2 regions of the Faecalibacillus intestinalis genome follow, and region 2 is predicted to be linked to the other one. Evidence: predicted binding sites of a transcription regulator. Region 2 holds the regulator's gene; the other holds the start of a gene.
The links. The regulator Rex, encoded in region 2, represses fermentation and respiration genes when NADH is low (regulators of the CRP and FNR family bind a similar motif). The targets are predictions, from matches to a motif close to GTGAANNNNTTCAC.

Region 1 (16,018 bases), 790 kb from region 2:
CTACTAATTTTTCAATCCATGCTTCACTTTTATTGCTTAAATCATAAGCTTCTTTTAAGAATGGTAAACATAATTCTGTTAATTGTTTTGTATCTAATTTTTTAATATATTGGCTATTGATCCATTTTAATTTATTCATATCAAAAATAGCCCCAGATTTAGAAATACGTTTAACATCAAACGCTTCAATTAATTCATCTAATGAGAAGATTTCTTGTTCACCTTCAGGTGACCATCCAAGTAAAGCAATATAATTTAAGATTGCTTCATTTAAGAAACCTTTATTAATTAAATCTTGATAAGATGCATCCCCATTACGTTTTGATAATTTATGTTTTTCATCTTTCATAACAGGTGGACAATGAATATATGATGGTACATCCCATCCAAATGCTTGATAAATTAAATTATATTTAGGTGTTGAAGATAAATATTCATTTCCTCTTACAACATGTGTGATGTTCATTAAATGATCATCAACAATATTCGCAAAGTTATATGTAGGATAACCATCACTTTTTAATAAAACACCTTCAGCAAGTCCAGCATTTTCTACTTCAATATGTCCATAAACTTCATCTTCAAAAGAAGTAATTCCAGTACTTGGAATTGTTTGTCTAACAACATATTTTTCACCATTAGCGATTCTTTGTTTTGCTTCTTCTAAAGAAAGATGTTTACAAGGATCAATATATCCTAATTCTTCATTATCAGATTCTTCTTTTGCTTTATTGATTGTTTCTTCATCACAGAAACAATAATGTGCTCCCCCTAATTCAACTAATTTATCAGCATATTCTTTATAAATAGCTAATCTTTCAGATTGAACATAAGGTCCAACTTCTCCTGGTTTATTAGGTCCTTCATCATAACCTAATCCTGTTTGATCCATAACTTTATAGATCATATCAACAGCACCTTCAACTTCTCTTTCTTGATCAGTATCTTCAATTCTTAAAATAAAATCTCCATGATCATGTTTAGCAATTAAATATTCATATAATGCTGTTCTTAAGTTACCGATATGCATATATCCAGTTGGACTAGGTGCAAATCTTGTTCTTACTTTTGCCATTTCTATACTCCTTTTTTCCTTAATAATACAACCGCTTGAGCTACCATTCCTTCTTGTCTGCCGACAAAACCAAGTTTTTCTCCACGTGTTGCTTTAATGTTAATTTGGCTGATGTCACAATGTAATTTACTTGCGACATTTTCTCTCATTTTTTGAATATGTGGAGCCATCTTAGGTGCTTCACACATAATAATACTATCAAGGTTATTGATTTCATAACCTTCTTTATCCATCAGTTGATAACAATGTTCCAATAAAACCATTGAAGAAATTCCTTTATATTGAGGATCCGTATCTGGAAAATGTTTTCCAATATCACCAAGACCTAATGCCCCAATAATACTTTCAATAATGGCATGTAATAAAACATCTGCATCGCTATGTCCTAATAAACCTTTATCATGGTCAATTTTTACACCACCAATATATAAATCTCTTCCTTCTACTAATTGATGAATATCAATCGATTGTCCTATTCTAAACATGCTATCACCTTCCGCAAACATTCTAGCACATATTTTCTAATTTATGAAGTATTGGATGTTTTATAATCAAGGAAAATATGGTAAACTAAAACATATAAAAATTATGGGAGGACTTCCTATGGATAAAGAAGAAGTAGTAAGTAAAAATTTTATTGAAAAAATTATAGATCAAGATTTAGCGGAAGGAAAATATACAAAAATTGCGACACGTTTTCCTCCTGAACCAAATGGTTATTTACACATTGGTCATGCTAAATCAATCTTATTAAATTATGGATTAGCTAAAAAATATAATGGAACATTCAATTTACGTTTCGATGATACAAATCCAATGAAAGAAAAAACAGAATTCGTCGAAAGTATTGTTTCAGATGTAGAATGGTTAGGTGCTAAATATGATGGTGATATCAAATTTGCTTCAAACTATTTTGATCAAATGTATGAAGCTGCTGTTCTTTTAATCAAAAAAGGAAAAGCTTATGTTTGTGATTTAAGTCCTGAACAAATTAGAGAATACCGTGGTACTTTAACAGAACCTGGTAAAGATTCTCCATATCGTAATCGTTCAATCGAAGAAAACTTAGATTTATTCGAAAAAATGAAAAATGGTGAATTTGAAGATGGATCAAAAGTATTAAGAGCTAAAATTGATATGGCTTCATCAAATATCAATATGCGTGATCCTATTATTTATCGTGTTGCCAGAATGACACACCATAATACAGGAGATAAATGGTGTATTTATCCAATGTATGACTTTGCGCATCCAATTGAAGATGCCATTGAAGGAATTACTCATTCAATTTGTACTCTTGAATTTGAAGATCATCGTCCTTTATATGATTGGGTCGTTCAAGAAATTGGTTATGAACATCCACCAAAACAAATTGAATTTGCAAAACTTTATCTAACAAACGTTATTACAGGAAAACGTTATATTAAACGTTTAGTAGATGAAGGTATTGTTGATGGTTGGGATGATCCTCGACTAGTCACAATCGCTGCTTTAAGACGTAGAGGATTTACACCTGAATCAATTAAATCTTTTATGGAATTAGTCGGTGTTACAAAAAGTAACTCATCAAATGATTATGCGATGTTAGAATATTGTATTCGTAATGATTTAAAACCTAAAGCACCTCGTGTGATGGCTGTTTTAGATCCTATTAAATTAGTAATTGATAACTATCCCGAAGGACAAGTTGAATATTTAGATGCGATGGTCAACATGGAAAATCCTGATTTAGGTTATGAAAAAGTACCATTTGAAAGAGAATTATGGATTGATCGTGATGACTTTATGGAAGAACCACCTAAAAAATATTTTAGATTGTTCCCAGGAAATGAAGTTCGTTTAATGAATGCTTATTTCGTTAAATGTGTTGATTTTGAAAAAGATGAAAATGGAAAAGTAACTGTTGTTCATTGTACTTATGATCCTATTACTAAAAACGGTACAGGATTTACTGGTAGAAAAGTAAAAGGTACAATTCATTGGGTTCCTGTTCATCATTGTAAGAAAGTAACAGCACGTTTATATGAAAACTTAGTTGATGAAGAAAAAGGTGTTTATAATGAAGATGGATCTTTAAATTTAAATCCTAATTCATTAACTGTTATTGAAGATTGTTATGTTGAACCAGCTATTGAAAAATATAAACCTGGTGATTCATTCCAATTTGTAAGAAATGGATATTTCTGTATTGATACCAAAGATTCTACAGATGATCATTTTGTATTTAATAGAGTCGTTTCATTAAAGAGCTCATTTAAATTACCTAAGAAATAAAAATTTGGAGATTGCCTCGACAATCTCCTTTTTTGTATAAGAAAACAATATCTTTCGATATTGCTTTTTTATTTATTATATTTACGATCATGTGCTGCTGAAATCAACCCTTGGAATAAAGGTTGTGCACGGTTTGGTCTTGAAGTAAATTCCGGATGGAATTGACATCCTACATAGTAAGGATGATCTTCAATTTCAACAATTTCCACAAGATTTCTTTCTGGATTAAATCCTGCAACTTTTAAACCATTTTCAACTAAAACGTCTTTATAATTATTATTAAATTCATATCTATGACGATGTCTTTCTTTAATTAATTCTTTTCCATAAAGACGCGCTGCATGTGTACCTGGATTTAATTGACATTCATAATCACCTAATCTTTGTGTACCACCCATATCTTCTAAAGATTGATCTGACATTAAGTTAATAACTGGATTTTTACATAATTCATCAAATTCTAATGAATTAGCATCTTTAATACCACAAACATTTCTAGCATATTCAATGGTAATTAATTGCATACCTAAACAAATACCTAAAAGTGGTACATTATTTGTACGTGCATATTCAATAGCATCAATCATACCAGCAATACCACGATCACCAAATCCACCTGGAACGATAATTCCATCAGCATCTTTTAATCTTTCTGCTACATTTTCTTTATTTAATTCTTCTGAATTAATAAAATCAATATTAACAACACTATTTACATAATATCCTGCATGTCTTAAAGCTTCATTAACTGATAAATAAGCATCAGGTAATTGAACATATTTTCCAACTAAAGCAATATTTAATTCTTGATTTAAGTTTTTAACACGATTAACTAATGCATCCCATTCTTCCATATGTGCTGCTGGTGCATTGATTTGTAAATGTTGTAATACTAAATCATCCATTTTTTGATCTAATAACATACGTGGTAATTCATATAAATTTTCTACATCGTAGTTAGAAATAACATTTTGTGTTGGTACATTACAGAATAATGAAATTTTGTCTTTTAATTCTTTTTCAATATGATGTTCACTACGACAAACAATAAAGTCTGGTTGAATACCTAAACCTCTTAATTCTTTAACACTATGTTGTGTTGGTTTTGTTTTTACTTCATGACTTGCTCCAATGTATGGAAGTAAAGTTGTATGAATATAAACAGTATTTTCATATCCTAAATCTAATCTTACTTGGCGGATAGCTTCAATGAAAGGTAAACTTTCGATATCTCCTGTTGTTCCACCAATTTCAGTAATGACGATATCTGCTTTAGAACTACGTGCCGCTGCATAAATTCTTTCTTTAATTTCATTTGTAATATGAGGAACAACTTGTACAGTAGCTCCTAAATAATCTCCACGTCTTTCTTTTGAAATAACGTTACTATAAATTCTACCTGTTGTAATTGATGAGTTTTTATTTAATTGTTCATCAATAAATCTTTCATAATGTCCTAAGTCTAAGTCTGTTTCTGCCCCATCTGCAGTAACAAATACTTCCCCATGTTGATAAGGTGACATTGTTCCTGGATCAACGTTAATATATGGATCTAATTTTTGCATGAAGACTTTTTGTCCTCTTTGTTTTAAAATTCTTCCTAAAGATGCAGCTGTTAACCCTTTACCAAGACCAGACACAACTCCACCTGTTACAAATATGTATTTAGCCATTTTCTATCCTCCTCTAGTATCTATAAAAATAAAAAGTGCCTTCCTATGGAAGACACTGTATTGCCCTTTCTTATTCTAACAATATTAAATATTTATTGCAATAATTAATTAATTATTTTTGCACAAAAAAAAGGAACACGCGTTCCTCCTTTGCGTATAAGTGAATTTTTGGGAGAGGGGTCACTTATACTTGTTTATTATATTGTCTTCATCCGACATGATTAATATAACAATTCTATATGAATTCATTATGAACTTTCTCTTAAGAGAAATTCTTACTCATAAAACTGCGTTTCATAATTTGCTAATTGTGCATATAGTTCAAATTCTTCTTTTTGTTGTTCATAATAAAATGTGAATAAATTCCGTTACAAAAAATATAAAAAAGAAAAGGTAGGACATGCCTACCTTAACTATTATTTATCAAATTTATTTTTGTAATCGTAAATTTTACGTAAGATATCTTCCATATCTTTAACCATAGGCATTCTAGGGTTAGCTGGTGTACATTGATCTTCGTAAGCATTCATAGCAATTCTATGAACTGATTCTTCCCAAGCTTCTCTTGAGATACCTTGAGATTCTACGTTAGATGCAACACCTACTTTGTGACATAATTCTTCACAAGCATCAGCGAACATTTCAACACCTTCAGCTGGAGTTTTAGGATTTAATCCAATTAATTGAGCTAATTCCATGAATTTAACATCAGCTTTATAGTTTTCAATTTTTGGCCAGATATTTAATTTAGTTGGAATAGTTCCGTTATATCTAATTACGTGTGGTAATAAGATACCATTTGTTCTACCATGAGGAATATGCCATTCTCCACCAATCTTATGAGCTAATGAGTGGTTCATTCCTAAGAATGCATTTGCGAATGCCATACCTGCGATAGTTGCAGCATTATGCATTTTTTCTCTAGCAATTGGAGTACCTTTCTTAACTGATTCTTCTAAGTATTCAAATACTAATTTAACAGCTTGTTTAGCCCATCCATCAGTAAAGTCAGATGCTAAGATTGAAACATAAGCTTCAACCGCATGAGTTAATACGTCGATACCTGTATCAGCAGCGATTGCTCCTGGTAATGACATTACGAATTCAGGGTCAACGATAGCGATAGTTGGTGTTAAAGCATAGTCAGTTAATGGATATTTTTTGTTTTCTTTCTTATCAGTGATAACTGCGAAAGGAGTAACTTCTGATCCAGTTCCTGATGTAGTTGGGATACAGATCATTTTTGCTTTTTTACCTAATTCAGGGAATTTGAAAGCACGTTTTCTGATATCCATGAATTTTTGTTTGATATCATCAAAGTTAACTTCTGGGTTTTCATACATTAACCACATAACTTTAGCAGCATCCATTGATGATCCCCCACCTAAAGCAATGATACAATCAGGTTCGAATTTTCTCATTAATTCTACCCCTTCTCTTACAGTATCAATACTTGGATCTGGTTCAACATCAAAGAATAATTCGATATCTACATGATTACGTCTTCTTCTAATAACGTCTTCGATTTTTTCAACATAACCAAGATTTACCATACTTCTATCAGTAACGATCATGGCTTTTTCCATATGTTTCATATCTCTTAAGTATCTAATTGAATTCTTTTCAAAGTATACTTTTGGAGGAAGTTTAACCCATTGCATATTGTTATTACGTCTCCCTATTCTCTTAATATTGATTAAGTTAACAGCACTTACGTTGTTAGATACTGAGTTATGTCCGTAAGAACCACAACCTAATGTTAATGATGGAATGAATGCATTATATACTGATCCAATACCACCGAATGTTGATGGAGCGTTTTCAATGATACGGATTGCTTTACATGCATGTCCGAATTTTTTAGAAATTTCATGATCTTCTGTATGAATTGCAGCAGAGTGACCTAAACCGTTAAATTCAACCATTGCAGCTGCTTTAGCGATACCATCATCAGTGCTTTTAGCTTTTAAGATAGCTAATACTGGAGATAATTTTTCTCTAGTTAATGGTTCATTTGGTCCTACTTCTTTACATTCAGCACAGATAATTTGTGTTTCAGCAGGCACTTTGAATCCAGCTTGTTCAGCAATCCATTCAGCAGGTTTACCTACAACATTTGGATTTAATTTAGCTTGAGCAACATTGTCTGAATAAGCTTCTGCACCAAACATGAATTTTTCAAGTTTAGCTTTTTCTTCTTTATTTACAAAGTAAACATGGAATCTTTTAATTTCTTTCATGAAATCACTGTAGATTTCTTGGTCAACGATTGCTGCTTGTTCAGAAGCACAAATCATACCATTGTCGAAAGATTTTGATAATACGATATCATTTACAGCTCTTGGTAATACACATGTTTTTTCAACATATGCAGGTACGTTACCAGCACCTACACCTAAAGCAGGTTTTCCACATGAATATGCAGCTTTAACCATTGCGTTACCACCAGTTGCTAAGATAGTTGCAACACCTGGGTGATTCATCAATGCATTAGTAGCATACATAGATTTAATTGATAACCATTGGATACAGTTTTCTGGTGCACCAGCAGCAATAGCAGCATCTCTAATTACGATAGCAGCTTGTTTTGAACTTTCATGAGCGCTTGGGTGGAACGAGAAAATGATTGGGTTTCTTGTTTTTAAAGCGATTAATGATTTGAAAATTACTGTTGAAGTTGGGTTAGTTGTTGGAACGATACCACAAACAACACCTACTGGTTCAGCAATTTCAGTAATACCAGTTAATGGATCTTCATTGATGATCCCTACTGTTTTTAAATGACGTAAATTGTTAGTAACATATTCACATGCAAATAAGTTTTTAACAGCTTTATCTTCAAATACTCCACGTCCTGTTTCGTTAACTGCAGCTTCAGCTAAAATACCATGATGGTCTAGTCCAGCTACAGAACATTTAGCGACGATGTAGTCTACTTGTTCTTGTGTAAAATCTTCAAATTCTTCTAAAGCTTTTAAAGCTTTGTTTACAAGGTCATCAACATGAGCATCAGTTTCTGCTTCAGTTGGGACAGCTTGTTGTACGGGTTTTTTTTCTGCCATTTTATTTCCTCCATAACTATTGTGAAATTTTTCATTTGTACACAACCATCTTACATGAAAAACATACAAAAAACAAGCATTATCGCTTGTTTGATGTGAAAAAATAACGTAAGCGATTACATTTTTAATTTCTTAAAATTTTTATTTGCAATAACAATATTGACACCTTTTTCCTTAAAATAAGCATATCTAAAACGGTTCTTTACACCCCATGTATTGATGTCTAATCCAGCTTTTAAAAAGAGTGCAATTTCATCTTCATCTAGAAAATCTTCACGTGCATGTACATGAAATTTTTGTGTTAGACATAATTGTTTATTTTTTTCATAATCATCTTCAAAAAGATAACCTAAATATAAAGATGAATCAATTGCTCTTAATTTATAAAGAGAATCAACATAAAAACTTGAAAATAAAACTTGATCTAGCATCCCCATTTCTTTGATCATTTGATAGCTTTCTAGTTCTATTCCTGGATATTGAATTTTATTTGTTTTAATTTCTAAGTTGATCTTTACATTTTTTCCTTTACATAATTCCAATAATTCTTTCAACAAAGGAATTCTTTGAGGATTTTCTTTTGTTCCAAAATTATATGCACAAAGCTCTTCATAAGTCATATCTTTAATATAACCTTTTCCATCACTTGTTCGATTGATTTTTTCATCATGACATAAAACAAGAACACCATCTTTTGTTTTATGCACATCTGTTTCAATACCATCAAATCCACTTTCAATAGCTTTTGAAAAAGCTAACATTGTATTTTCAGAATATTGATCACTATAACCTCTATGTCCTAACAACAACATAGTCTCACCTCCAAAGCCTATTTTACTCTTTTTATTGTTAAGAATACACCAAAAAAATGTAATTTAAAAAGCAGACTTTTATAAAGAGTCTACTTTTCATGTACTATTTTAAAAGAATCTAAATAATAAAGTTCAAGATCTTTATTACATTCTAACATACTACATTCACTAAATATTCTTGTTTTGACACTCCCCATGTCTAAAGACAGAGGATTCTTGCTACCTGCCAACATTGTTGGCTGACCAGTTCATTTCTGATAGGTCGCAGTGCAAGTTAGGGGTATGCCATTACCCTTCCTAGAGCAGAACCTATAGTTCTCTAGGCAGTATATCTGTTACCAATATACTCAGTTGAGTTGCATATATTTATGGCTCCTAGCAGATCCCTGTGTGTTTGATATCCACATCTGCATATATAATTCCTGTCTTTTGCATGTTGGATTCTTCCACATATCGGACAGATCTGACTTGTATATGCTGGATCTACATACTCAACTTCTATGCCTGCCAGTTTTGCTTTGTATTCTATAAATGTAGCTAGTCTATAGAATGACCATGTATGCAGGCTATGATTGTTTTTTCGACTTGTTCTTGTCGTTGAGCGGATGTTTTGTAGTCGCTCTAATTTGATTACTGAGACATCATGTGCTTTTGCTGTATTTACAATTTCACGACTTAGCTTATGATCTATATCTTTCATTGTTAATTTTTTTCTTTCATATAATCACCTTTGTCATTATAACAAAAAAGTTCACTTTAAATAAAGTCACGTTCCTTCAACCATGTTGTAATTCCATCATCATTGACATCTGGACATATTTCATCAGCCACAAATTTTGCTTCAGGAACCGCATTATCCATTGCAACACCTGTTCCAACAGTTTCTAACATTTCTAAATCATTGCGTCCATCTCCAAAAGCAATCGTATCTTTGATATCTTTATGAAGTGCTTCTACTAATTTTTGGATTCCTACAGCTTTAGAAACACCTTTTAATGTTAAATCAAACGAACATCCTGTTTGATGTCTTTGAATATCAAAATATGGAGATAATGTTTCAACTAAAAGAGGAATATCTTCTTTTGAATTGACAACGATCATTCCAATATATGTTTCAATTTCTTGTGGATCAAAATCATCAATAATTGTTTCATCTTTCATTCCCCATACTCTAGCAAATTCTTTATGTTGTGGGTCATTTTTATCTAAGACATAAATATAATCGCTACTTTCAAAATAGAAACTAAAATGATGTTCTTTAGATAATTTAATTGTTTCTTCTATTGCTTTTGCTGGAACAACAGCTTTATAAATAGCATCTCCTTTATATTCTACATAGCCCCCATTACAAGTGACATATCCACTAAAAGGATAATCCATAACACCTTTTGTAATAAAACATTTGCATCTACCTGTAGCTAGAAATACATCATGACCTTTTTGTTTTAACTGATCAAAGGAATTTCTATTTATTGTTGATATACCATAAAGCCCTTTATTACAATCTATCAATGTACCATCTATATCAAAGAAAAATAATTTAGACATCTTTACCTCCATAATATAAAAGACAAATGTGAATACATTTGTCTAGAATGTTTTTTCTAATGCTACTAAATCAATTTCCATAGGGGTTTGATTACCTAAGAAATCAATAAGTACTTTAGCCGTTTCTTTTTCAAAATCAATCGATTCAACAGTTCCACTTTTACCAGCAAATGGACCTGAAATAACATTTACTTCATCTCCAACAGCATAGTCAATTTCGATTGCTGAAGTACTAATACCCATATTCTTTAAGATTGGATCTAATTCATGTTTTTGAAGTGGGAAAGGTTTTGCTCCTCCACCAGAAGAACCAATGAATCCTGAAACCCCTGAAGTATTACGTACAACATACCAAGCTTCATCTGTCATAACCATTTCTACAAGAACATATCCAGGAAACATATTTGTTACTTTGTTGATTTTTTTACCATCTTTAATAACTGTTTCTACATGTTCTGGAATAATAATATTATATAAGCAATCTTGTAATCCCATTGATTCAATACGTTTTTCTAAGTTTTCTTTTACTTTATTTTCATGACCATTGTATGTACAAACAACATACCATTGTCTTCCTTCATCATTCATTCCTGCCATAATTAATTCATCCCCAATGCTTTCAATATAAATGCAATAACGGCATCTCCACCAAAGAAGAATAACCCCATTACAAAAGTAAACACTAATACAGTTAAAGAATTATTAAATAATTCTTTTTTTGTTAACCAATGAACATTTTTAATTTCAGCTCTGATTCCTTTTAAATTGAACCACTCTTTAAATTTTAATTCACGTTCTACTTCTTCAACGACTTCTGTTTCCGCCTTTTTACCAAACACGACATAGCCTCCTTATTTTGTTTCTTTATGTAACGTATGCTTTCCACAACGTTTACAATATTTATTTAATTCTAATCTTTTTACATTTAATCGTTTATTTTTAGTCATTGTGTAGTTTCTCGATAAACATTCACTACACACTAAAATGATTTTTTCTTTCATCTTATCAACTCATTTCTATGCCACTATAATTTAGCATAAAAGCTAGCTATAGTCAATCTTATTTAGATTTGTCCATCTTTTTTTGTAAGCGATATTTCGCATTATAGACACAACGAATATCAATATTCAACAATTCAGCAATTTCTTTACTCTTATATCCTTTCATAAAACAATCAAATATTTTTCTTTCAAGTGAAGAGCTTGCTTTTTCTATTTTATTTAAATAATAACTTTTGTTTTCATTTAACCGTAATTGATATTCCGGTCTATTATAACTCTTTTGATCTGCAATAATATTTTCAATACGCATATTACTTCCATAGATTTCTTGATCTAAAGAAATCGTAGAAATTTTATTACCTCTATTAAGTATCCTTTTTTGTAATTTTAATACATCATTAATCGCATATGAAAAATATGTATTTATAGAAGCATTCTTATCATAGCGATAGCGATCAAAAATTCCAATCAAAACAAGTAACGCCTCTTGACTATAATCTTCTGCAGAAGTTAATGCTGTTTCTCTACAATAACGTTTCACAAAAATTTCAATTTTATTTTTATACTCATCTAACAACAATTTATACGCTATTGAAGAACCTAAATGATATAAATACAATAATTCTTGTTCATTATACGCTATCATAGTTTGTCTCTCCTTTCTTACTATAAAGGATGACGTGAGTTATAGACTTGATATAAAAGAACAGATGCAGCTACTGATGCATTTAATGAATTCACATGTCCTACCATTGGTAAAACAACATTAATATCACAACTTTTCTTTACCAATCTTGACATTCCAAATCCCTCTGAACCAATAACTAATACTGTAGGCATATTGTAATCAACACTTCTATAATCTTGACTATTTTCTAATTCACAACCAACGACCCAAAATGCCTTCTTTTTTAAATCTTCTAATGTTCTTGTTAAATTTGTTACCTGTGCTACTTTTACATGATGAATAGCTCCTGTTGAAACTTTCGCAACCGTTCCATTCAATCCAACACTTCTATTTTTTCCAATAATAACACCATCAACACCAACAGCATCACATGTTCTCAAAATAGCACCTAGATTATGAGGATCCTCCAAACCATCTAACATAAGTAATAGAGGTTGTTTATTTTCAGGAATATCTTTTAAAATTTCATCAATTGTATAATAGCGATAATTTTCAATATAGGCCATCACTCCTTGATGAACAACCTTTCCTACCTTCTTATCAAATTCTTTCTTATCAACAAATTCTAATGGAATTTGATTTCTTTTACAAATATCAAAAATTTTAGGATCCTTATGCCCATTTAACATATAAATCTTATAAACACTTGCACCCTTTAACGCCTCCATGATAGGGTTCTTTCCATATATATATTGTTTCATATTTTTCTCCATTTTTCGTCTCAAATTTGTCTCAAATTTGTCTCATTTACATATCTTTTGAATTCATCAAATATCTCATAAATTCTATCTTTACATTCATTTAAATATAAATGTCCTATTAAACATTCAAATCCTGTTGAATAACGATGTTCTTTAGTATCTCTTTTAGAAGTTTTTGTATTTCTCCCTCTTTTAAAAATACCAACTTCTTTTTCAGTTAAAAAATCAATTTCTAATAAATGTAAAATAAATTTTTCATGGGACAAACTACTAACAAAATGAGTTGCTTCTTGGCACAACTCATTTACTTTTTTTAGTTCACTTTCTTTTACTAAATAATCTCTAACTAAAAGTTCTAAAACACTATCTCCTAAATAAGCAAGAACTAATGGATTGATAAAATCTGGATTCATTAAATAATCCCCTTTTGAATTAATTCTTCACGATATTGATCAGCTTTTTCAAAATCTTTAACAGCTTTAGCGTCTAACCATTTTGAATATAATTCTAATTCATCTTCATCTAATTGTTTTGGTTTAAAAACAAATCCAATGACATCTGTCATCTTAAGTAAAGTATTATATTCTTTTAAAATTAAAGTATTGTCTTTTTCTTTAACACGCATTGCTTGATTTAATACTTTAACTTGATTTAAAATTTCAGTTAAAGATAAAGAAGTATTTAAATCATCCGCTAAAGCATCTACCATATGATCAACAGTGTCTTTATTAAAGCCATCACCATCAAGATGATTTACTTGTACATAAAGAGATGTTTGTTTTAAAACGTTTTCTACTTTAGCTACTTCTTTTTTTACACCTTCAATAATCTCATTTGTCATATTTAAAGGATTTCTATAATGGCTTGATAACATAAACCATTTATAAACATTGCATCCAAGTTCTACAATTAAATCTTTAGCCCAAACAACATTACCTAAAGATTTAGACATCTTTTCATTATTAATATTGATCATTTGATTATGCATCCATGTATCTGCAATAGGATGTCCATTTAAAGCTCTTGATTGAGCAATTTCATTTTCATGATGTGGAAATTTTAAATCTTGACCTCCACCATGGATATCAATACGCCCATTTTCAAAAATATCATTGATCATAACAACACATTCTGTATGCCATCCTGGTCTCCCTTTTGACCAAGGACTATCAAATTGAATACCTTCATCTGTTTTCTTCCATAAAGCAAAATCAGTTGTTTCTTCTTTAACACCTTTATCTTCAACACGTTCACTTGCACCTGCTACAAGGTCTTCAATTTTAATACCCGATAATTCGCCATATTCCTTTACTTTAGAAACTCTAAAATAAACATCTCCATCAACTACATATGCATAACCTTTATCTACTAATTTTTGAATAAAAGAAATAATTTGATCCATTGTTTCTGTAACTCTAGGTGCATAAGTAGGAAATTCTAAGTTTAATCCTCTTCTAACATCTTCATAAGCCTTAATATATTTATCAGTTAATTCTTTTTCAGTAATACCTTCTTGTTTAGCTGCTTTAATAATTTTATCATCTACATCAGTAAAGTTTGAAACAAAAGTCACTTTATTCCCTAAATATTCAAATGTTCTTCTTAAAACATCAAAAACAATCATTGGTCTTGTATTTCCAATATGAACATAGTTATAAACTGTAGGTCCACATACATAAATACTTACTTCACCTTCTTTTAAAGGTTTAAATTCTTCTTTTTTATTTGTAAGTGTATTAAATAATTTCATAATGTTCCTCTCTCCTCTAATAAAAAAAGCATACACTATCTAGACACTGCCGTGTTCTTCCACCAGATAGACGATGCTTATCATGACCTTAACGCAATCAACGTTCTTTCTTTTCAAAAGACTCAAGTAAGTGCATTTCTATTCAATCATTTAGACAATTTCCACCAGCATGCCCTCTCTATAAAATATCATCAATATACTTCTCTTACCTATAATTTTTTTTATTGACCTTATTCTATCACAAAATATTTATTTTACAATCCAGAAGACTTCGTAAAAGACTCTAAATAAACAATCATTTTCTTTAAATTCTTTCTAAAATCTTTTCGATTTGCTTCATAACCATAAACATACGTATTCTTATCATCAAAATATACTAAATGAATAAACTTCAATCCAGTTTTTACATAACTTCCCTTATATTCATAACATTTAAGTCCACTTTCTAAAGCTGGCATTTTAACTTTTAATGATGAAACTTCTGAAGCCTCTAATTCACCTTTATAAAGTTCAGATAATTGATCAGTATCGTTATCATATTCATTTTCTTCTACTTTATAAAATAATATTTGATTTTCTTTAGTAAAACGTGTAACTCCATCATTTGGATTACCCTCACTTAATTTAAAATCAGAAGGATAATAAAAAGAAACACCTACACCTGCCTCATATAAAACACCATCTTTATTTGCTGAAACAGTTGTATCTTTTCTTCCACAAGCAACTAATGAAACAACACAAACAAAAACCACCATTAATTTTATTATGCTTTTCATATCATCACCTCGTCTTCTTATTATTCTACACGACTTTATTGATTTTGACAACTCTATGGAAAAGACCATTTTGTTCTTCATTTTGTTCTAAAAAAAAATGCCAGTTTAAACTGACATTAATTGCTTTTATTTCTTATATCATTCCAAAAACCAGGAACATTATCAGAAGCATTAGATTCACCTTTAATATAAGCACAATACAATTGTACTTTAACATCTTGTTTGGTAGAATCCTTTACACCTTTCATACGATTATAGTTAATGCCATTTTCAGCCTTTGTATACATTGCACGCCCCACTTCTTCTTTAGCATTTGCTTCTCCGCTTTTAGACCATAAATATTTATGAGACCATATTTTACCATCATAAAACCATGGCTTACTATCTTTTGTTTCTTGATAGATAACACAGTAAACATGATACATTTTTTCTTCATCTGCACTTCCTTTATAAGAAGTATGCCCCGCTCCAAAAATCAATATATATGGATTTTTTTCCAATCCTGCTTTTGATTTTAAATCAGCAGCCTGTTCTTTAGTTAATTTTTTATTTCCATTTTTAGAGCCATTATCCTCACCAAATTCACCATCAGTCCCATAAGTTCTAATCAAAGTTGTTTGTGATGCAATCAATGCATCTCTTACTTTATATAATTGTT
Region 2 (16,018 bases):
ATAGTAAATTCCATATCTTGCATATCTCTATAATGTTCTTCAAGAATGTCACATACTTTACAGAATTGTTCATAGCATTCTGGCATAACATCATTTAATGTTGCAATTGGTTGAGGTGTACGAATACCAGCAACAACGTCTTCACCTTGTGCATTCATTAAGTATTCACCGAATAATTTCTTTTCACCAGTTGCAGGGTTACGAGTGAAGGCAACACCTGTACCAGAAGTATCTCCTGTATTACCATAAACCATTTGTTGAACGTTTACAGCAGTTCCCCATGAACCAGGAATATCATTTAAACGTCTATAAGTGATTGCACGATCATTGTTCCATGAACGGAATACAGCTTTGATAGCTTCCATTAATTGAACTTTTGGATCTTGTGGGAATTCAACTCCCGCATGTTTTTTGTATTCTTCTTTATAAATAGCAACAACTTCTTTTAAATCTTCAGCAGTTAAATCTGTATCAAATTCAACTCCTTTTTCTTCTTTGATATCATCAAATTTTCTTTCAAATGAGCTTTTTGGGAATCCCATAACAACATCTGCGAACATTTGAATGAATCTTCTATAACTATCATATACGAATCTTTCATTATTTGTAATTTTAGTAAACCCAGTAGCTACTTCATCATTTAAACCTAAGTTTAAAACAGTATCCATCATACCTGGCATTGATTCTCTTGCTCCAGAACGAACAGATACTAACAATGGATTTGTTGGATCTCCTAATTTTTTTCCAGTTTCAGCTTCTAATTCAGCTAATTTATTATCAATTTGCGCACAAATTTCAGGCGAAATTTGTTTTCCATCTTCATAATAAGCAGTACAAGCTTCTGTTGATACAGTAAATCCTTGTGGAACAGGTAAACCAATGCTTGTCATTTCAGCTAAGTTTGCACCTTTACCTCCAAGGATGACTCTCATATCTTTATTTCCTTCTTTGAATGAGTAAACATATTGTTTCATTTCAATCAATCCTCCTAATTAATCAACTAATATAATTATACACATGATAGCCCTTACATTCAAGTGTAAATTGATACCGCTTTCATAATTTTTATTAATTATGTTGATTCTATCGCCTTTAATTTTTTAAAAAAAATTGAACAAGAAACAGCCTAACGGCTATTTGCTTGCTCTATTTCTACTTTTCGTCCATTTAATTTTTCTTTTTGACAATGTCTCATCACTTTTTTTACAGCTTTATCATTAATATTTACAAACGTAAACTTTCTTTTAATATCAATTCCTTGAATATCACTTTCTCTAATATTTGCCTTTGAGACCAAGAAATGAATAATATCTTTTTTCTTTGCTTTATCCATAGATCCTACCGTTAAAAATAAACGTGTATAACCTTCACTTGCACCTTTTTTACGTTTTGATGAAGATTCAAGTTTTTCTTTCGTATAAGGAAAACCAATCTGTTGATTTAAAGATAATTCTATTAAAGCTGCCGTTACATCTTTTAACATATGATTTTCAATTTGATTTACCAAATCTTTCATTGGTTTATGTTCTCCATGTAAAATCATATCTTCTAATTTATACATTAATTCTGTTACTTTATGTTGGTGAATTTGTGTTAATGTTGGTACTTCTAATTTTTCAATATGAGATTTTGTTTTTCTTTCAATCTCTTTTAAATAGCGTTCTTCTTTTCCTACAACAATTGTATAGGCTTTTCCTTCACGATTCGCACGACCTGTACGACCAATACGATGTACATAAAGATCTACTTCTTGAGGTAATTCATAATTAATAACATGGCTAATATTTTCTACATCAATCCCTCTAGCGGCAACATCTGTGGCAATTAAATAATGAATTGTTCCCTCTTTGAATTTCTTTAAAGTTCGCATACGATGATCTTGATTTAAATCACCATGCATTGCTTCTACATTATAGTTAGCCTTTTGCATTTGTTCCGTTACTTCATCAACGCTTCTTTTAGTACGACAGAAAATAATTCCTGATTGTACCGTTTCACTATCAATAATACGGCATAATGTTTCAAAACGGTCTTTTTGTTTAACTTCAAAGTAATATTGTTTAACTGTGTTAGCTGTCACTGTTTTTTGTTTAACTTGAATATGCTTATAATCTGGTTTCATATAATTTTTCGCAATTTTTTTAATACCTTCTGGCATTGTTGCAGAAAACAACATCGTTGTATGTTCTGGATTTGTCTTAGAAATAATCGTTTCAATATCTTCTACAAATCCCATATTCAACATTTCATCAGCTTCATCTAAAACCACGTAAGAAACTTCATCTAGTTGAAGGACTTTACGTCTCATTAAATCCATCATTCTTCCCGGTGTTCCTACGACAATATCAACACCTTTTTTAATCGATTTAATTTGTTTTTCAATACCACTACCACCATATACACAAGCAAAACGTAAAGAACTGTATTTTCCAAGTTTTTTTAATTCTTCATGAATTTGCATGGTAAGTTCTCTTGTTGGTGATAAAATATACGCCTGTGGTTTCTTTTTTCTTTCTTTTAAATTTGTAAGTAAAATACTTGAAAACGCCAAAGTTTTTCCTGTTCCTGTTTGTGCTTGTCCAATGACATCATAGCCTTCCAAAATAACAGGGATAATATTTTCTTGAATAGGTGTTGGTTTTTCAAAACCTAATTCATTGATTGATTTTAATAATTCTTCACTTAATCCTAATTTTTCAAATTTGTTCATTCATTTTCTCCTCAAGTTTTTCGAGTATAACATAATTCATTTTAAATTGCAAAAAAAAGAATGCATTAACATACATTCTTTAAATCACCCTTTAAAAAACCTTGAATATTATCAACGACTAAATCAAACAAACGATTTCTTGCTTCTACTGTTGCCCATGCAATATGAGGTGTCATTAAAAGTTTTGAAGCATCATTAATTTGTAGTAAAGGACTCTCTTTTGCAAGTGGTTCTCTTTCAAAAACATCGAGTCCTGCCCCGGCAATTTCATTATTTTGTAAAGCTTCAACCAGTGCTTCTTCATCAACAATACCACCACGTCCTACATTAATTAAAATAGCTTCTTTTTTCATTAACTTAAATGATTCTTCACCAATTAATCCTTTAGTTTGTTCATTTAAAGGACAATGAATAGAAACAATATCACTTGTTTTTAATAATGTTTCTAAATCAACTGAGAGATAATCTTGCTTCGTATTATTTCCACTTGTTGAATAATACTGAACTTGGCAGCCAAAAGCTTCAGCAATTTTTGCAACCGTACGTCCAATATTTCCCATACCAATAATACCCCATGTTTTTTCATGTAATTCATAAAAACGAGGTCCAATATAACTAAACATACCACTTTCACTATATTGACCACTTTGAACATAATGATGATAATAACTATTTTTATGTAAAAGTTCTAAAGCTAAAGCAAAAGTATGTTGCGCAACACTTAAAGAAGAATACCCTGCCACATTGCATACCGTAATACCACGACGATGACAATAACCTAAATCAACATTATTGACACCTGTTGCTGTAATACAAATAAGTTTTACTTTCGAAGCATATTGTAAGACTTCTTCGGTAAGTAAACATTTATTCGTAATAATGATATCTGCTTCTTTAATACGTTCAATGACTTCTTCTGGATTACTTTGTTTATAAATCGTTACTTGTCCAAATTGATTCAACTTAGAAAGATCAACATCATCTCCTAAACAAACACTATCTAAAAAGACAACGCTAGAACTCTTTTTTTTTAAAATATTTAAAATATCTTCATAAGATTTTCCTGAAAAGAATTTTCCTAAATTGATTGCTTCATTAATATCTAAAATAGAGCTTTCATGATAAATCCCTTTCATTTCATTATCTTCAAATTCAAAACTTAAATATTTATTTAAAAGACAAATTCCTAATGCTCTTGATGTCATTTCTTTATCTTTTTCAATTGTATCTAATATATTTTGAATAAAAGAAGCATCCTCTTGAACACATTTAGTAAGGGCTTCTTCTACTTCAACCCCTTCAAATAAATGATTTCTAAAACCATCATGATAAAGAAATGGTAAAACCACATCATAAACACTCATTGGAACATGCCCATACCCTTTTGTAAAGTTATATAGGATTGCAAGTCCTAAATTTTCATCTTTCATCTTATCTACTAACTTCATTTTGATCCTCCATAAATAATTTTATTTTTACACGATGTCTTTCTTGTTTTGTAAGATCATCATAGAATACAAAACAATACTTAAACACTTGATCTTTACGATTATATTTCAATAAATTATAACTTAAATAACTGCTTTTTCTTTCTCTGGTACCTCCTCCACAAGAAGAACCTCCTGCCATAATATACGTATTTCCTTTTTTTACAACACAAGGAATATGCTTGTGTCCATGGAAAATATAACGTACATGATGTTTTTCTAACCAATACATTACATCTTGAGCATCCACAAGGGCTTTTGTCGAGTCAGCAATTTTTCCCATGAATAGTTTTTCATTCCATTTTATTTTCAAAAAATCATCTTTTCTAAGTGGCATCAAATGATGGTGCATCATAGCAATCAAAGTATAATCCTCTAAATGATTAATAGATAATAACTCATCTTCAATTTCTTGTAAAAGTCTTTGCCCAACCATTCCCCTTGCTAGATTTCCTTGAGAAGTAGAATCTATTTTGATCACAATCATTTTAACATCCGGATAAACTTTAATATTTTCTCCTAGCAAATAAGCTACCACTTTTGTCTTTTGTTTTTTTAAAAGATTCAAGCCATAAACAATGACGTCATGATTTCCTAAAACAAACGTTACATCACTATGATATTTCCTTTTTAAACGATTCATAAAATGAGAGGCTGCATACATATTTTTACGATTAGGCGAATTCATTAGATCACCCGTAATCAAAAATTTAAGTTGATGATCATGAGGAAGCATATGATAAAGTTCATCTAGACTATCCTGTAATACAATAAGTCCATTGTCTGTTTTCTTTGTTCCTAAATGAAGATCGCTTAGTTGTATAAAATATTGATCTTCATTTGTTTGACATTTCTTTTCAAAAATCTTATTTGTTTCTATTAGTCTAAAACATTCTTTTACTTCCTCTATGTTTTTTACAGGATAAAAAACACTTTGCTCTCCTTTAAATATAAAAACACCCGGCCAACGATCTATTTGATAAAGAGCATTTAAAAACAGATGAAAAGGTCCATATAAAGAGATATCTTCTTTCAATGCCTTTTTTATACGAAAAACGCGCATCAAGTCATGATTATAACTATTATCAAAATTTTCAAAGAATTGCTGATCGATTCCCAATAATAAAATGACTTGATATTTTTCTTTTTCCTTTGCTATATATTTATGAAAATCATGTGCATAACTTGTTTTAAAAGCCGTATCATAGGTTTCAAAGTTTTTACTTCTAAAAAGTAACTCACATTCATTTTTTTGAATTTGATGTACAAATGGAAATTTTATATTTTGTTTTGTTAACCAATTTTTAAATTCTACAAGTTGTTCATAACTTGCATACACATACCTAAATGACTTATTACCGTCTTTAAAAATAAAATTAAAATAGAGATTCATCAAATCATATTCATTCATGTGTGTCACCTCCCACATATTATACACAAAAAAAAGCCTAACGAATAGGCTTTTAGAATTTTAAATTTCTTGGAGTTCTTGGGAATGGTTCAACATCTCTAATATTTTGCATACCTGTTAAATACATTAAGAAACGATCGAATCCTAAACCAAATCCAGCATGTTTACATCCACCAAAACGACGTAGATCCATGTACCATTGTAATCCTTCTTTGGCCATTCCTTTTTCATCCATAATTTTTTCTAAGACATCATATCTTTCTTCACGTTGTGATCCACCAACAAGTTCACCAATTCCTGGAACAAGTAAATCACAAGCAGCTACTGTTTTACCATCATCATTTAAACGCATATAAAATGCTTTGATTTCTTTAGGGTAATCTGTTAAAAATACTGGTCCACCAACAATTTTTTCACAGATATAACGTTCGTGTTCTGAATTTAAATCCATACCCCATTCTACTTTATTTTCAAATTTAACATCTGCTTTTAATAAATAATCGATTGCTTCTGTATAAGTCATACGTTTAAAATCACTATCTCTAACTGCTTTGATACGTTTGATACATTCTTTATCAATCATGCTTTCAAAGAATTTCATTTCTTCTGGTGCATTATCTAAGACATAATCAATACAGTATTTAACCATATCTTCAATTAAATCCATATCATCTTCTAAGTCAGCAAAAGCAATTTCAGGTTCAATCATCCAGAATTCACTAGCATGTCTTGAAGTATTTGAATTTTCCGCTCTAAAGGCAGGTCCAAATGTATAAACATCACGATATGTTAAAGCAAAAGCTTCAACATGTAATTGTCCTGTAACTGTAAGATAAGCTTCTTTTCCAAAGAAATCTTTATCAAATTCAGTATCATCGATTGTTGTTGCTCTAAACATTTCTCCAGCACCTTCACCATCATTTGAAGTAATGATTGGTGTATGGACATAAACGAATCCTTGGTTTTGGAAGAATTCATGAATAGCCATCGATAAAACAGATCTTAATCTAAAGATTGCATAAAAAGTATTTGCTCTTGGTCTTAAGTGAGGAATTTCTCTCATGTATTCAAAAGAATGTCTTTTCTTTTGTAATGGGAAATCTTCATCACAAGTTCCTTCAACCACTAAATGTGTTGCTTCAATTTCAAAAGGTTGTTTTCCATCTGGTGTTAATTTTAATTTACCAGTTACTTTAACAGCACTTCCTGTAGAAATATGAGAAGCTTCTTCATAATTATCAATAATTTCATCTAAATAAACAACTTGTACATTTTTAAAATATGTTCCATCATTTAAAGCTAAAAATCCGACTTTCCCACTATTTCTATTTGTACGGATCCATCCTTGTAATTCAACATATTCAATACCATCTAATTGATTTCTATCATTGATATATAATTCATATAATTCTCTTACTGTAATAAATTCAAACATTTTTCTCTCCCTATTCTTGATCATTTGATTTCATTTTAATTACTAATTCTTGAATAGCTACCACAACATCTACTGTTTGGACTTCAACGCCTTCTTGAACCATAAAATGACTATGCGTAAAATCTACAATTCCTTTAATGCCTAATTTCATTAAACGATCCACTGTTTCTTGAACATTTTCTGAAATCGCCAAAATAGCAATTTTACAATCACTTGGAAAAGTTTCTTCCAACTTGTCAATATGACAAATTTTCACACCAAATCTTTCCCCTTCTTTATTTTTATCCATATCATAACCACAAACAATCTTACCTACTGTATATTGCCAACGATTATATTTTAAAATGGCACTTCCTAAATTACCAACCCCAATTAAAATAATAGGTTCATCTAATCCTAAACCTAAAACTTCACTTAAACCATCTATAAGATGTTTAACATCATAGCCTCTTCCACGTCTACCAAAATTATCCGTTTTTGATAAATATGTAAAATCACGCCTAATTGTTGTATCTTGTATTCCTGTAATTTCAAACAATTCACTCGATAAACATGTTTCTTTTCCTTCATGTTGTATTTTTCTAAGCGCTTTTAAATAAACAGGAAAACGGGACATTGTCGCTTTTGATATTTTTTTCTCCACACTAATCCCCTCCTATTGATTCTAATTCTAAATCAAGATGTGGTTTAATGCCAAGCGATAAATCACTAAACTTATTATTATCATACATAACTTTTCCTGCTAAAGCAATCATCATTGCATTATCTGTACAACATTTCATTGGTGGAAGAGACAATTGTACGTCTTCTAACATGGCAACTTGCTCTTTCATCTTTTCTCTTAAACCCCTATTAGCAGAAACCCCACCAGCTAACATAATTTCTTTAACACCATATTCTTTAGCCGCTCGAATCGTTTTATCGACCAAAACATCAACAACAACATTTTGAAAAGATGTTGCTAAATCATTTTGATTGATTTCTAATCCTTTTTGTTTATGATTATGTGCTAAATTAATAACCGCTGATTTTAACCCACTAAAACTAAAATTATAACTATCATCATCCAACGGTTTAGGTAAAGCATAACTTGCCTTTCCTAAATGTGCCATCTTATCTAAAACAGGCCCTCCAGGATAAGGTAAATTTAAAACTCTTCCCACTTTATCATATGCTTCTCCAACAGCATCATCTAAAGTTTCACCAATCACTTCAAAAGAATAAGGATGTTTCATCAAGACAAGCTCTGTATGCCCACCACTGACTACAAGACATAGTGCTGGATAAACAATATCTTTTTCATAATTATTTGCATAGATATGCCCTGCAATATGGTGAACCCCAATTAATGGTTTATCATAAGCCAAAGAAAGTGTTTTAGCAACTTGTAAACCAATATGTAAAGAGCCAACAAGTCCTGGACCTTTTGTTACACAAATAGCATCAAGGTCTTCCATTTTTATATTTGCTTGTTTTAACGTTTCTTTTAAAACAACAGATACACATTCAACATGCTTACGGCTGGCAATTTCAGGGACAACACCACCATACATTGCATGTATGTCGATTTGACTTGCCACGACACTACTCAAAAATTCTCTTTGATCTTTTAAGACAGCCATCGCCATTTCATCACAACTTGATTCAATTGCTAGTAATAATGACATCTCTATCCCTCCAATTCCTTGATCATTAAATACGCATCTTCACCATTGCTATAGTATCTTTTTCTAACAGCAACATTTTTAAACCCAAATTTTTGATACAAAGCAATTGCTTTTACATTTGAAACACGTACTTCTAAATTAACATTTTGATAATGTAATTCTTCACTTTTTTCAAGAGCGTATTCCATCAGTTGGCTTGCACACCCTTGTCCTTGAAAATGTCGATCTGTCGCAATTGTTGTAATTTGACATTGATCACCTAAAAACCATAATCCTATGTATCCAATAATTTGATTTTCTTTTTCAAGAATATAATAACCCGCCATAGGATTCTCTTTTAATTCATGTATAAAATCTTCTTCATTCCATGGTGATAAAAAAAGATCTTTTTCTAATTCTACAATTCTTTTTAAATCATCAACTTTCATTTCTCTTATTGACATATTTTTTTAGCCTCAACTTCCTTAATATATCTTGGAACAAGACCATCAACATTTTCTATTTCTTTTTCTAAAGTAGAAAGTGCATAAATATGATCGGCAAGATCCACTTCTTTTTCAGGTATTCCTACTAAATGTGTATCACCAACAATTTCATAATCACTATATTGTTTTTGATAATTTTCAAATTCATCAATATTTATTAAACAATCATCAACAATAACCTTTCCTTCATTGTAAATTCCTAGAAATAATTTATGGCTTCTTGCATCTAAAATAGAAATAGCTTTTTTCATTCCTGCCATCGCCTTTAAAGAAGAAACAGTTTTTACCTTAATATTCATCGTTGCATTTAATGTTTTCGCAATCGTTAAAGCAACACGTACACCGGTATAAGAACCCGGTCCAATAGTAATGACCATTTCATCAAAATCGCTCATTTTTAAATAATTTTCTTGTAATAACTTTTGTAAATAAACGATTGCATACTCAGATTGCTTTCGATTTCCTTCTTCTTGTAAAGAAGCTAAACATTTTTGATTTTCATATAAAGCTACTACTAAATACTTATTAGCACTATCCATGACAATTGTTTTCATATTCAATCTCCTTTACAAGTTCTTCGTATTTTTTACCAATTGGTTTTAAAATAAATTCTCTATGATCATCATCGATTCTTTTTATCGTCATTGCTAAACGTTCTTGAGGTAAAATATCTTCTAAAAATTCTGGCCACTCAACCACACAAATATCATCACTATCAAAAATTTCTTCAAAGCCTAAATCTTCACTTTGTCCTTCTAAACGATAAGCATCAAAATGAGATAATTGATAATTTCCTTGATATTGTTTTAAAATTGTAAAAGTTGGTGAATTAATAATTCTTTTAATTCCTAAACCCTTTCCTATTCCTTTAGTAAAGGTTGTTTTGCCTGCACCCAAATCACCATTAAGTGTCAATAACATATGCGGTTTTAGTAATTTTCCTAAATATTCACCAAAAGCTAATGTTTCATCTCTATTATTTATAGTAATCACTTTTTCCATAATAACCCTCTTTTAAATCTTGATAAAAACTATACCATTTCTTAGTAAAATTCTGATCAAATGGTCCTCCCTTTTTTACTGCTAAATCAATCAAAACATCTAGTTGTTTCTTTAAAATTTTGTCTAATTCATCACTATAGCCCATTTCACGAGCATGTTGACGATATTCTTCTTGATCTAAAATACGATAGTTTCCATCTGGAAATACTTTTAAATCTAAATCATAATCAATATATTTTAAAGCCTCTCCATCATATAAAGTTGGTGAAGCAATATTACTATAATAATACACTCCAGTTTTTCTAATCATACAAATGACATTGTACCATTTATGTTTGGGCATATACCAAATAGCAGGTTCACGTGTATGCCACATTCTGCCATCTGATTCTGTCACCAATGTCCGATTATTAATAACAATGTAATGATCATCCGTTTCTTGCAAAACAAGTCCCTTTGACCAACATCTATGTATTTTACCATTATGTTTATATCCATGTATTAAGATTTTCTTTCCTACAATATCTTCCACACCAAACGACTCCTTATTAACATTTACATTATACACAAATTCATCTTTCTTTCAAAGAAAAAAAGACTCGAAACGAGTCTTATAAATGAACTGCTTTTTTAAGCCTTGGATATAAAATCACAAACAAAATAAAGCAAGCAATGATTGTTGCAATATTATAAGGTAAGTTATAAGTTAAGTTTGCTTGTAATGGTGTTTGGAAAGCATACCATCCTGAAATCAAATGACAAATCGTTTTTAAAACACCCATTACGATAATTCCAACAGGTAGTTCATACTTACCCACCTTTAATAAAGGAATAAGTGGTGTAAGTCCAATTAAAACCATTGGTAATAAATAATCAAAGATTACCGATAAAGGACCATAAAATGTTGCAAGTCCTAAAGCAAAATGTAGACCTAAACAAACAAGTGAAACAATCAAACTGTAACCCCAATTCATCAAATAGCCACATAAAATAATTGCAACAAGCGAAAAAGCACAGTTACCACCTTTTGGCATCTCATAAAATTTTGTGCAATATTCTAAAACAACTTGCATTGCCGCAAACATTGCCATATAAGCCATATTCTTCGTAGTTAATTTAACTTCCATAGTCATCCTCCTTTAAATGAGGCAAAATAAAAACCTTTTTACATACGCAAAAAGGCAAATAAACTATTTTGCACTCTCTACGCTAGCATTACCTAGTTCAGATTATAAGGGACAAGGTTTTAACCTTTCTCAGCATTTTGCGCCCCTGGCAAGTCTTACTATAAATCAATCTCTTCTTTTTTTCAATCTTTTTATAGTTTTTTCTTCCTTGTCGGTGTTATAATGGAAAAGTATTAATAAGGAGGACTTGAATGTTATGTCAAAAATTATTTCCGTAAACGCTGGAAGTTCATCTTTAAAATTCCAATTATTTGAAATGGATGATGAAACTGTTATTACTTCTGGTGTTATTGAAAGAATTGGTTTAGAAGATTCTATTTTTACTATTAAGTATAATGGAGAAAAAGATGTCACAACTTTACCAATCGAAAACCATAAAGTTGCTGTTCAACTTTTATTAGACACTTTAATCAAAAAAGAAATTGTTAAAGATTTAGACGAAATCAAAGGTGTAGGTCATCGTGTAGTTCAAGGTGGAGCTTATTTTGATCAATCAGTAATCATTGATGATGATGTAGTTGCTAAAATTGATGAATTAAAATCATTAGCACCTTTACACAACCCTGCTCACTTAACTGGATATTATGCTTTTAAAGAAGCAATTCCTAATGCTGGAGCTGTTGCTGTATTTGATACAGCTTTCCATCAAACATTAGAACCAAAAAGTTATATTTATCCAATTCCTTACAAATATTATGTAGAAAACAAAGTACGTAAATACGGTGCTCATGGAACAAGCCATTTCTATGTTTCATCTCGTTGTCGTGAAATGATGGGAAACCCTAAACACTCACGTATTATCGTTGCTCACCTTGGAGCTGGTGGTTCTTTAACTGCTGTTAAAGATGGTAAATCAATCAATACATCTATGGGATTTACACCTCTTGCTGGTATTATGATGGGAACACGTTCTGGAGATGTTGATCCTTCAGTTATCGATTATTTAATCGAAGAAGTTGGTTTAGATATGAAAGAAGTCATCAAGATGCTTAATAAAGAATCTGGATTACTTGGTGTTTCTGGTGTATCAAGTGACTTTAGAGATGTACAAGAAGCTGCTGCCAACGGTAATGAAAGAGCGCAACTTGCCTTAGATATTTTCTTTAGAAGAGTTATTGCTTATATCGGTCGTTACTTCATTGCTTTAGGTGGAGTTGATGCTATTTGCTTTACAGCAGGTATTGGAGAAAACTCATTCTTTGCAAGAAAAGAAATTTGTAATTTATTAGCTGAAGCTTTAGGTATTGAAATTGATGATGATGCAAACGTTAATGGTAAAGGTGATCGTTTAATTTCTACGCCAAATAGTAAAGTTAAAGTTTACGTTATTCCAACAAACGAAGAATTAGTTATCGCTAGAGATACTAAGAGATTGTTAAATTTATAAGATAAAAGAAAGGTCTCCTCGTGAGACCTTTTAATATTCATCATCTTCATCAAAAATAATATGTTTTATGTGATTTTCTATTTCTTTTTTATCCGTAATTACATTGCAAAATCTTTTTCTAATATCTAATCTTTGAAGATCAACAACACGCATATCACTCAACTGCATACGACTCCTTATTGGATATTTTCTTATTTTTGCACGAATATCTAATTCATATTCAGTTGCTTCTGGCGAATCTTCTTTAATAGATGTACAGGGAATAACGAGCATTTTCGACCCAAAATCTTTTAAAACGTAGCACCAATGCCCATCCATCAATTCTTTAGGGAATCCTCTACCAATGTTAAAATAGGCCATTTGGTGAACCATAGGTCGACGAGAAACATGATAATAAGTTTGATCAGGTTCTGGATTCTCTTCTTCAACTAATTGACAATAAAAATACTCTAATTGTCTTGTTTGATGCAATAAAGAATAGGTATACTTTTCTACATCATAGCATTCTGTTTCTTTCAAATTTTTTAATGATTTTTTCATTTCGTCCATATTATATTCTACAGACATCTCACTTTTTTTATTTTCCATAAAAATACCTCCATTATTATATCGCCAAAAAAAATCATTTTTTCTTCTTTTTTTAAAAAATTTGTAGTTGATTTATAAATAAGTACTCTATATAATAGATGCGGTTATAAAATGAGATTTGAAAATAGAGCGCCAGGACTGCATTGCAGTTGACGAGGACTAGACTTATCGAAAAATTCGGCGGATGGTCTAGAGGTATGATACTACCTAAACGATGAACAAAAACTACAAGTGATTGTAAAACAAATTCATCTGGTATCCTCTTTTTTATAACCACACATATAAATATATAAAGGAGGATTTTTTATGTGTGGAATTACTGCCATTAGTGCAAACAAAGAAGCCCTACCATTCTTACTTCAAGGGCTAGAAAAACTAGAATACCGTGGATATGATTCAGCGGGTATTACAACAATTGAAGGAAACCATTTATTTACAAAAAAAGCTAAAGGCCGTCTTCAAAATTTAAAAGATTTATTAAAAGATGAAAATGTTTTAGGTCATGTTGGGATTGGTCATACTAGATGGGCTACTCATGGAATCCCATCAAATTTAAACTCTCATCCTCATACTAATAATGATGAGACTATTTCTTTAGTTCATAATGGAATTATTGAAAATTATAGAGAACTTAAAGAAATCTTAATTTTACAAGGATATCAATTTCATTCTGAAACAGATAGTGAAGTTGTTGTTCATATGATGGATTATTACTATAAAAAAGAAAAAAATTTACAAAAAGCATTAGAAAGAGTTATTACAAGAATTGAAGGAAGCTATGCTTTATGTATTGTTTCAACAATTGAGCCTGATAAAGTCTTTATCGCTAAAAAAGACAGTCCATTAGTTATTGGAAAAACAGCTGATGCTTCTGTCGCTGCCAGTGATATTCCAGCTATTTTAGATTATACAAAAGATGTTTATTTCTTAGAAGATTATGAAATCGCTATTTTAAATAAAGGAAATGTTTCTTTCTTTGATCAATACGGAAATCCTATCGAAAAAGAAATCACTACTATTCCTTATGATAATGAAGCTGCTCAAAAAGGTGGATATGATACATTCATGTTAAAAGAAATTCATGAACAACCATATGCTATTGCTGAAACTTTAAGAGGACGTGTTGAAGGAACAGATCGTATCATTTTACCTGAACTTGATGCCATTCATGATAAATTCAAAACTTTCAACAAAGCTTACTTTGTTGCTTGTGGAACTGCTTATCACGCTTGTCTTTCAGGAGCAAATATTTTAGAAAGATTAACAGGAATCCCTACTTTTACTCAAGTTGCCAGTGAATTTAGATATTGTGATCCTATCGTTGATGAAAAAACAATGTGTGTCTTTGTTTCTCAATCAGGAGAAACAGCTGATACAATGGCTGCTTTACGTTTAGCTAAAGAAAAAGGCTGTACAACAATTGCAGTTGCAAACGTTTTAGGATCATCTATTTCTCGTGAAGCTGATCATACAATTTATACATGTGCTGGTCCTGAAATTGCTGTTGCTTCAACAAAAGCTTATACAACACAATTAATTGTCTTATTATTACTTGGTATGTATATTTCTCAAGCTTTAGGAAATGAAAACGAAGATTATAAACGTATTATTGAAGGTATTGCTTCATTACCTCAACATATTGAAAACATCTTAAAAGATGAAAAAACATTTGAACATTATGCATCTTATTTAAAAGATTTAAAAGATACTTATTATATTGGTAGAAGTTTAGATTATGCTACTGTTTTAGAAGGAGCTTTAAAATTAAAAGAAGTTTCATATGTCCATGCTGATGCCTATATTGCAGGTGAGTTAAAACATGGTCCAATTGCATTAATTGAACAAGGAAGTTTAGTGATTGCTGTAGCAACACAACCAAATATTGCTGCTAAAACAATTTCTAACATTCAAGAAACAATTGCTCGTGGTGCTAATGTTATCTTATTTACAATTGATGGACAAGAAGTAGGAAATGTTAAAGAAACATATATCTTACCTGACGTTGATCCAATCTTACAATCTGTTTTAGTTGCTGTACCTTTACAACTGATTGCTTACTATGCAGCTGGTCTTAAAGGTTGTGATGTTGATAAACCACGTAACCTAGCTAAATCAGTTACAGTTGAATAAAAAGAAAACTCTATGATTCCTATTTCATAGAGTTTTTTTATCCTTTTATTCTTTTAACAAAAAAAGCGCCTAAGCGCTTTTTTAACTATCTTCTTAATCCTAATCTTTGTACTAAAGAAGCATATCTCTCGATATCTTTATTTTTTAAGTATTTTAATAAATCTCTTCTTCTACCAATTTTCTTTAATAAACCTCTATTTGAGTGTTTATCTTTTGGATGTTGTTTGAAATGACCATTTAATTTGTTGATATCTGCAGTTAATACAGCGATTTGTACTTCTGGAGAACCAGTATCTCCTTCTTTAGTAGCATATTCTTTCATGATAGCTTGTTTTTCTTGTTTTGTTAACATTTCTTTTATCCTCCATATGTTAATTTCTTGGCAATATCCAAGCTATACGTTGAGTATTCGCATATCCTAGACATTGTTGCACGACTATTATAACAAAACATATATAAATTTCAAAGACTTTTTTTAATTATTTTGTAAATCTCTTGAAAATTATTTTTTTGTCTAAAATTATTTAAA

Region 1: a site for Rex is predicted at 8,106-8,119, ahead of adhE (bifunctional acetaldehyde-CoA/alcohol dehydrogenase). Genes of this name have one in related genera too.

The regions. Positions count from the first base shown of each region.
Region 1 is NZ_AP024085.1:2,423,152-2,439,169, forward strand. It holds gene gltX (glutamate--tRNA ligase) at 1-1,075, opposite strand, end outside; gene ispF (2-C-methyl-D-erythritol 2,4-cyclodiphosphate synthase) at 1,078-1,560, opposite strand; gene Fi14EGH31_RS12885 (glutamine--tRNA ligase/YqeY domain fusion protein) at 1,679-3,349, shown strand; gene Fi14EGH31_RS12890 (CTP synthase) at 3,418-5,022, opposite strand; gene adhE (bifunctional acetaldehyde-CoA/alcohol dehydrogenase) at 5,439-8,084, opposite strand; gene Fi14EGH31_RS12900 (glycerophosphodiester phosphodiesterase family protein) at 8,201-8,896, opposite strand; partial or broken gene Fi14EGH31_RS12905 (RNA-guided endonuclease TnpB family protein) at 9,216-9,608, opposite strand; gene Fi14EGH31_RS12910 (HAD family hydrolase) at 9,653-10,444, opposite strand; gene nusG (transcription termination/antitermination protein NusG) at 10,487-11,041, opposite strand; gene secE (preprotein translocase subunit SecE) at 11,044-11,283, opposite strand; gene rpmG (50S ribosomal protein L33) at 11,296-11,445, opposite strand; gene Fi14EGH31_RS12930 (LuxR C-terminal-related transcriptional regulator) at 11,504-12,091, opposite strand; gene rlmB (23S rRNA (guanosine(2251)-2'-O)-methyltransferase RlmB) at 12,112-12,834, opposite strand; gene Fi14EGH31_RS12940 (Mini-ribonuclease 3) at 12,855-13,247, opposite strand; gene cysS (cysteine--tRNA ligase) at 13,247-14,584, opposite strand; gene Fi14EGH31_RS12950 (hypothetical protein) at 14,839-15,360, opposite strand; gene Fi14EGH31_RS15430 (type IV pilin protein) at 15,477-16,018, opposite strand, start outside.
Region 2 is NZ_AP024085.1:1,636,572-1,652,589, forward strand. It holds gene ppdK (pyruvate, phosphate dikinase) at 1-974, opposite strand, end outside; gene Fi14EGH31_RS08920 (DEAD/DEAH box helicase) at 1,127-2,710, opposite strand; gene Fi14EGH31_RS08925 (D-2-hydroxyacid dehydrogenase) at 2,776-4,158, opposite strand; gene Fi14EGH31_RS08930 (metallophosphoesterase family protein) at 4,142-5,608, opposite strand; gene asnS (asparagine--tRNA ligase) at 5,661-7,043, opposite strand; gene Fi14EGH31_RS08940 (redox-sensing transcriptional repressor Rex) at 7,054-7,686, opposite strand; gene tsaD (tRNA (adenosine(37)-N6)-threonylcarbamoyltransferase complex transferase subunit TsaD) at 7,688-8,710, opposite strand; gene rimI (ribosomal protein S18-alanine N-acetyltransferase) at 8,713-9,153, opposite strand; gene tsaB (tRNA (adenosine(37)-N6)-threonylcarbamoyltransferase complex dimerization subunit type 1 TsaB) at 9,144-9,749, opposite strand; gene tsaE (tRNA (adenosine(37)-N6)-threonylcarbamoyltransferase complex ATPase subunit type 1 TsaE) at 9,727-10,197, opposite strand; gene Fi14EGH31_RS08965 (DUF402 domain-containing protein) at 10,172-10,729, opposite strand; gene Fi14EGH31_RS08970 (energy-coupled thiamine transporter ThiT) at 10,809-11,324, opposite strand; TPP riboswitch at 11,381-11,481, opposite strand; gene Fi14EGH31_RS08975 (acetate/propionate family kinase) at 11,581-12,771, shown strand; gene Fi14EGH31_RS08980 (hypothetical protein) at 12,802-13,359, opposite strand; gene glmS (glutamine--fructose-6-phosphate transaminase (isomerizing)) at 13,666-15,489, shown strand; gene rpsO (30S ribosomal protein S15) at 15,575-15,841, opposite strand; gene Fi14EGH31_RS08995 (AI-2E family transporter) at 15,952-16,018, opposite strand, start outside.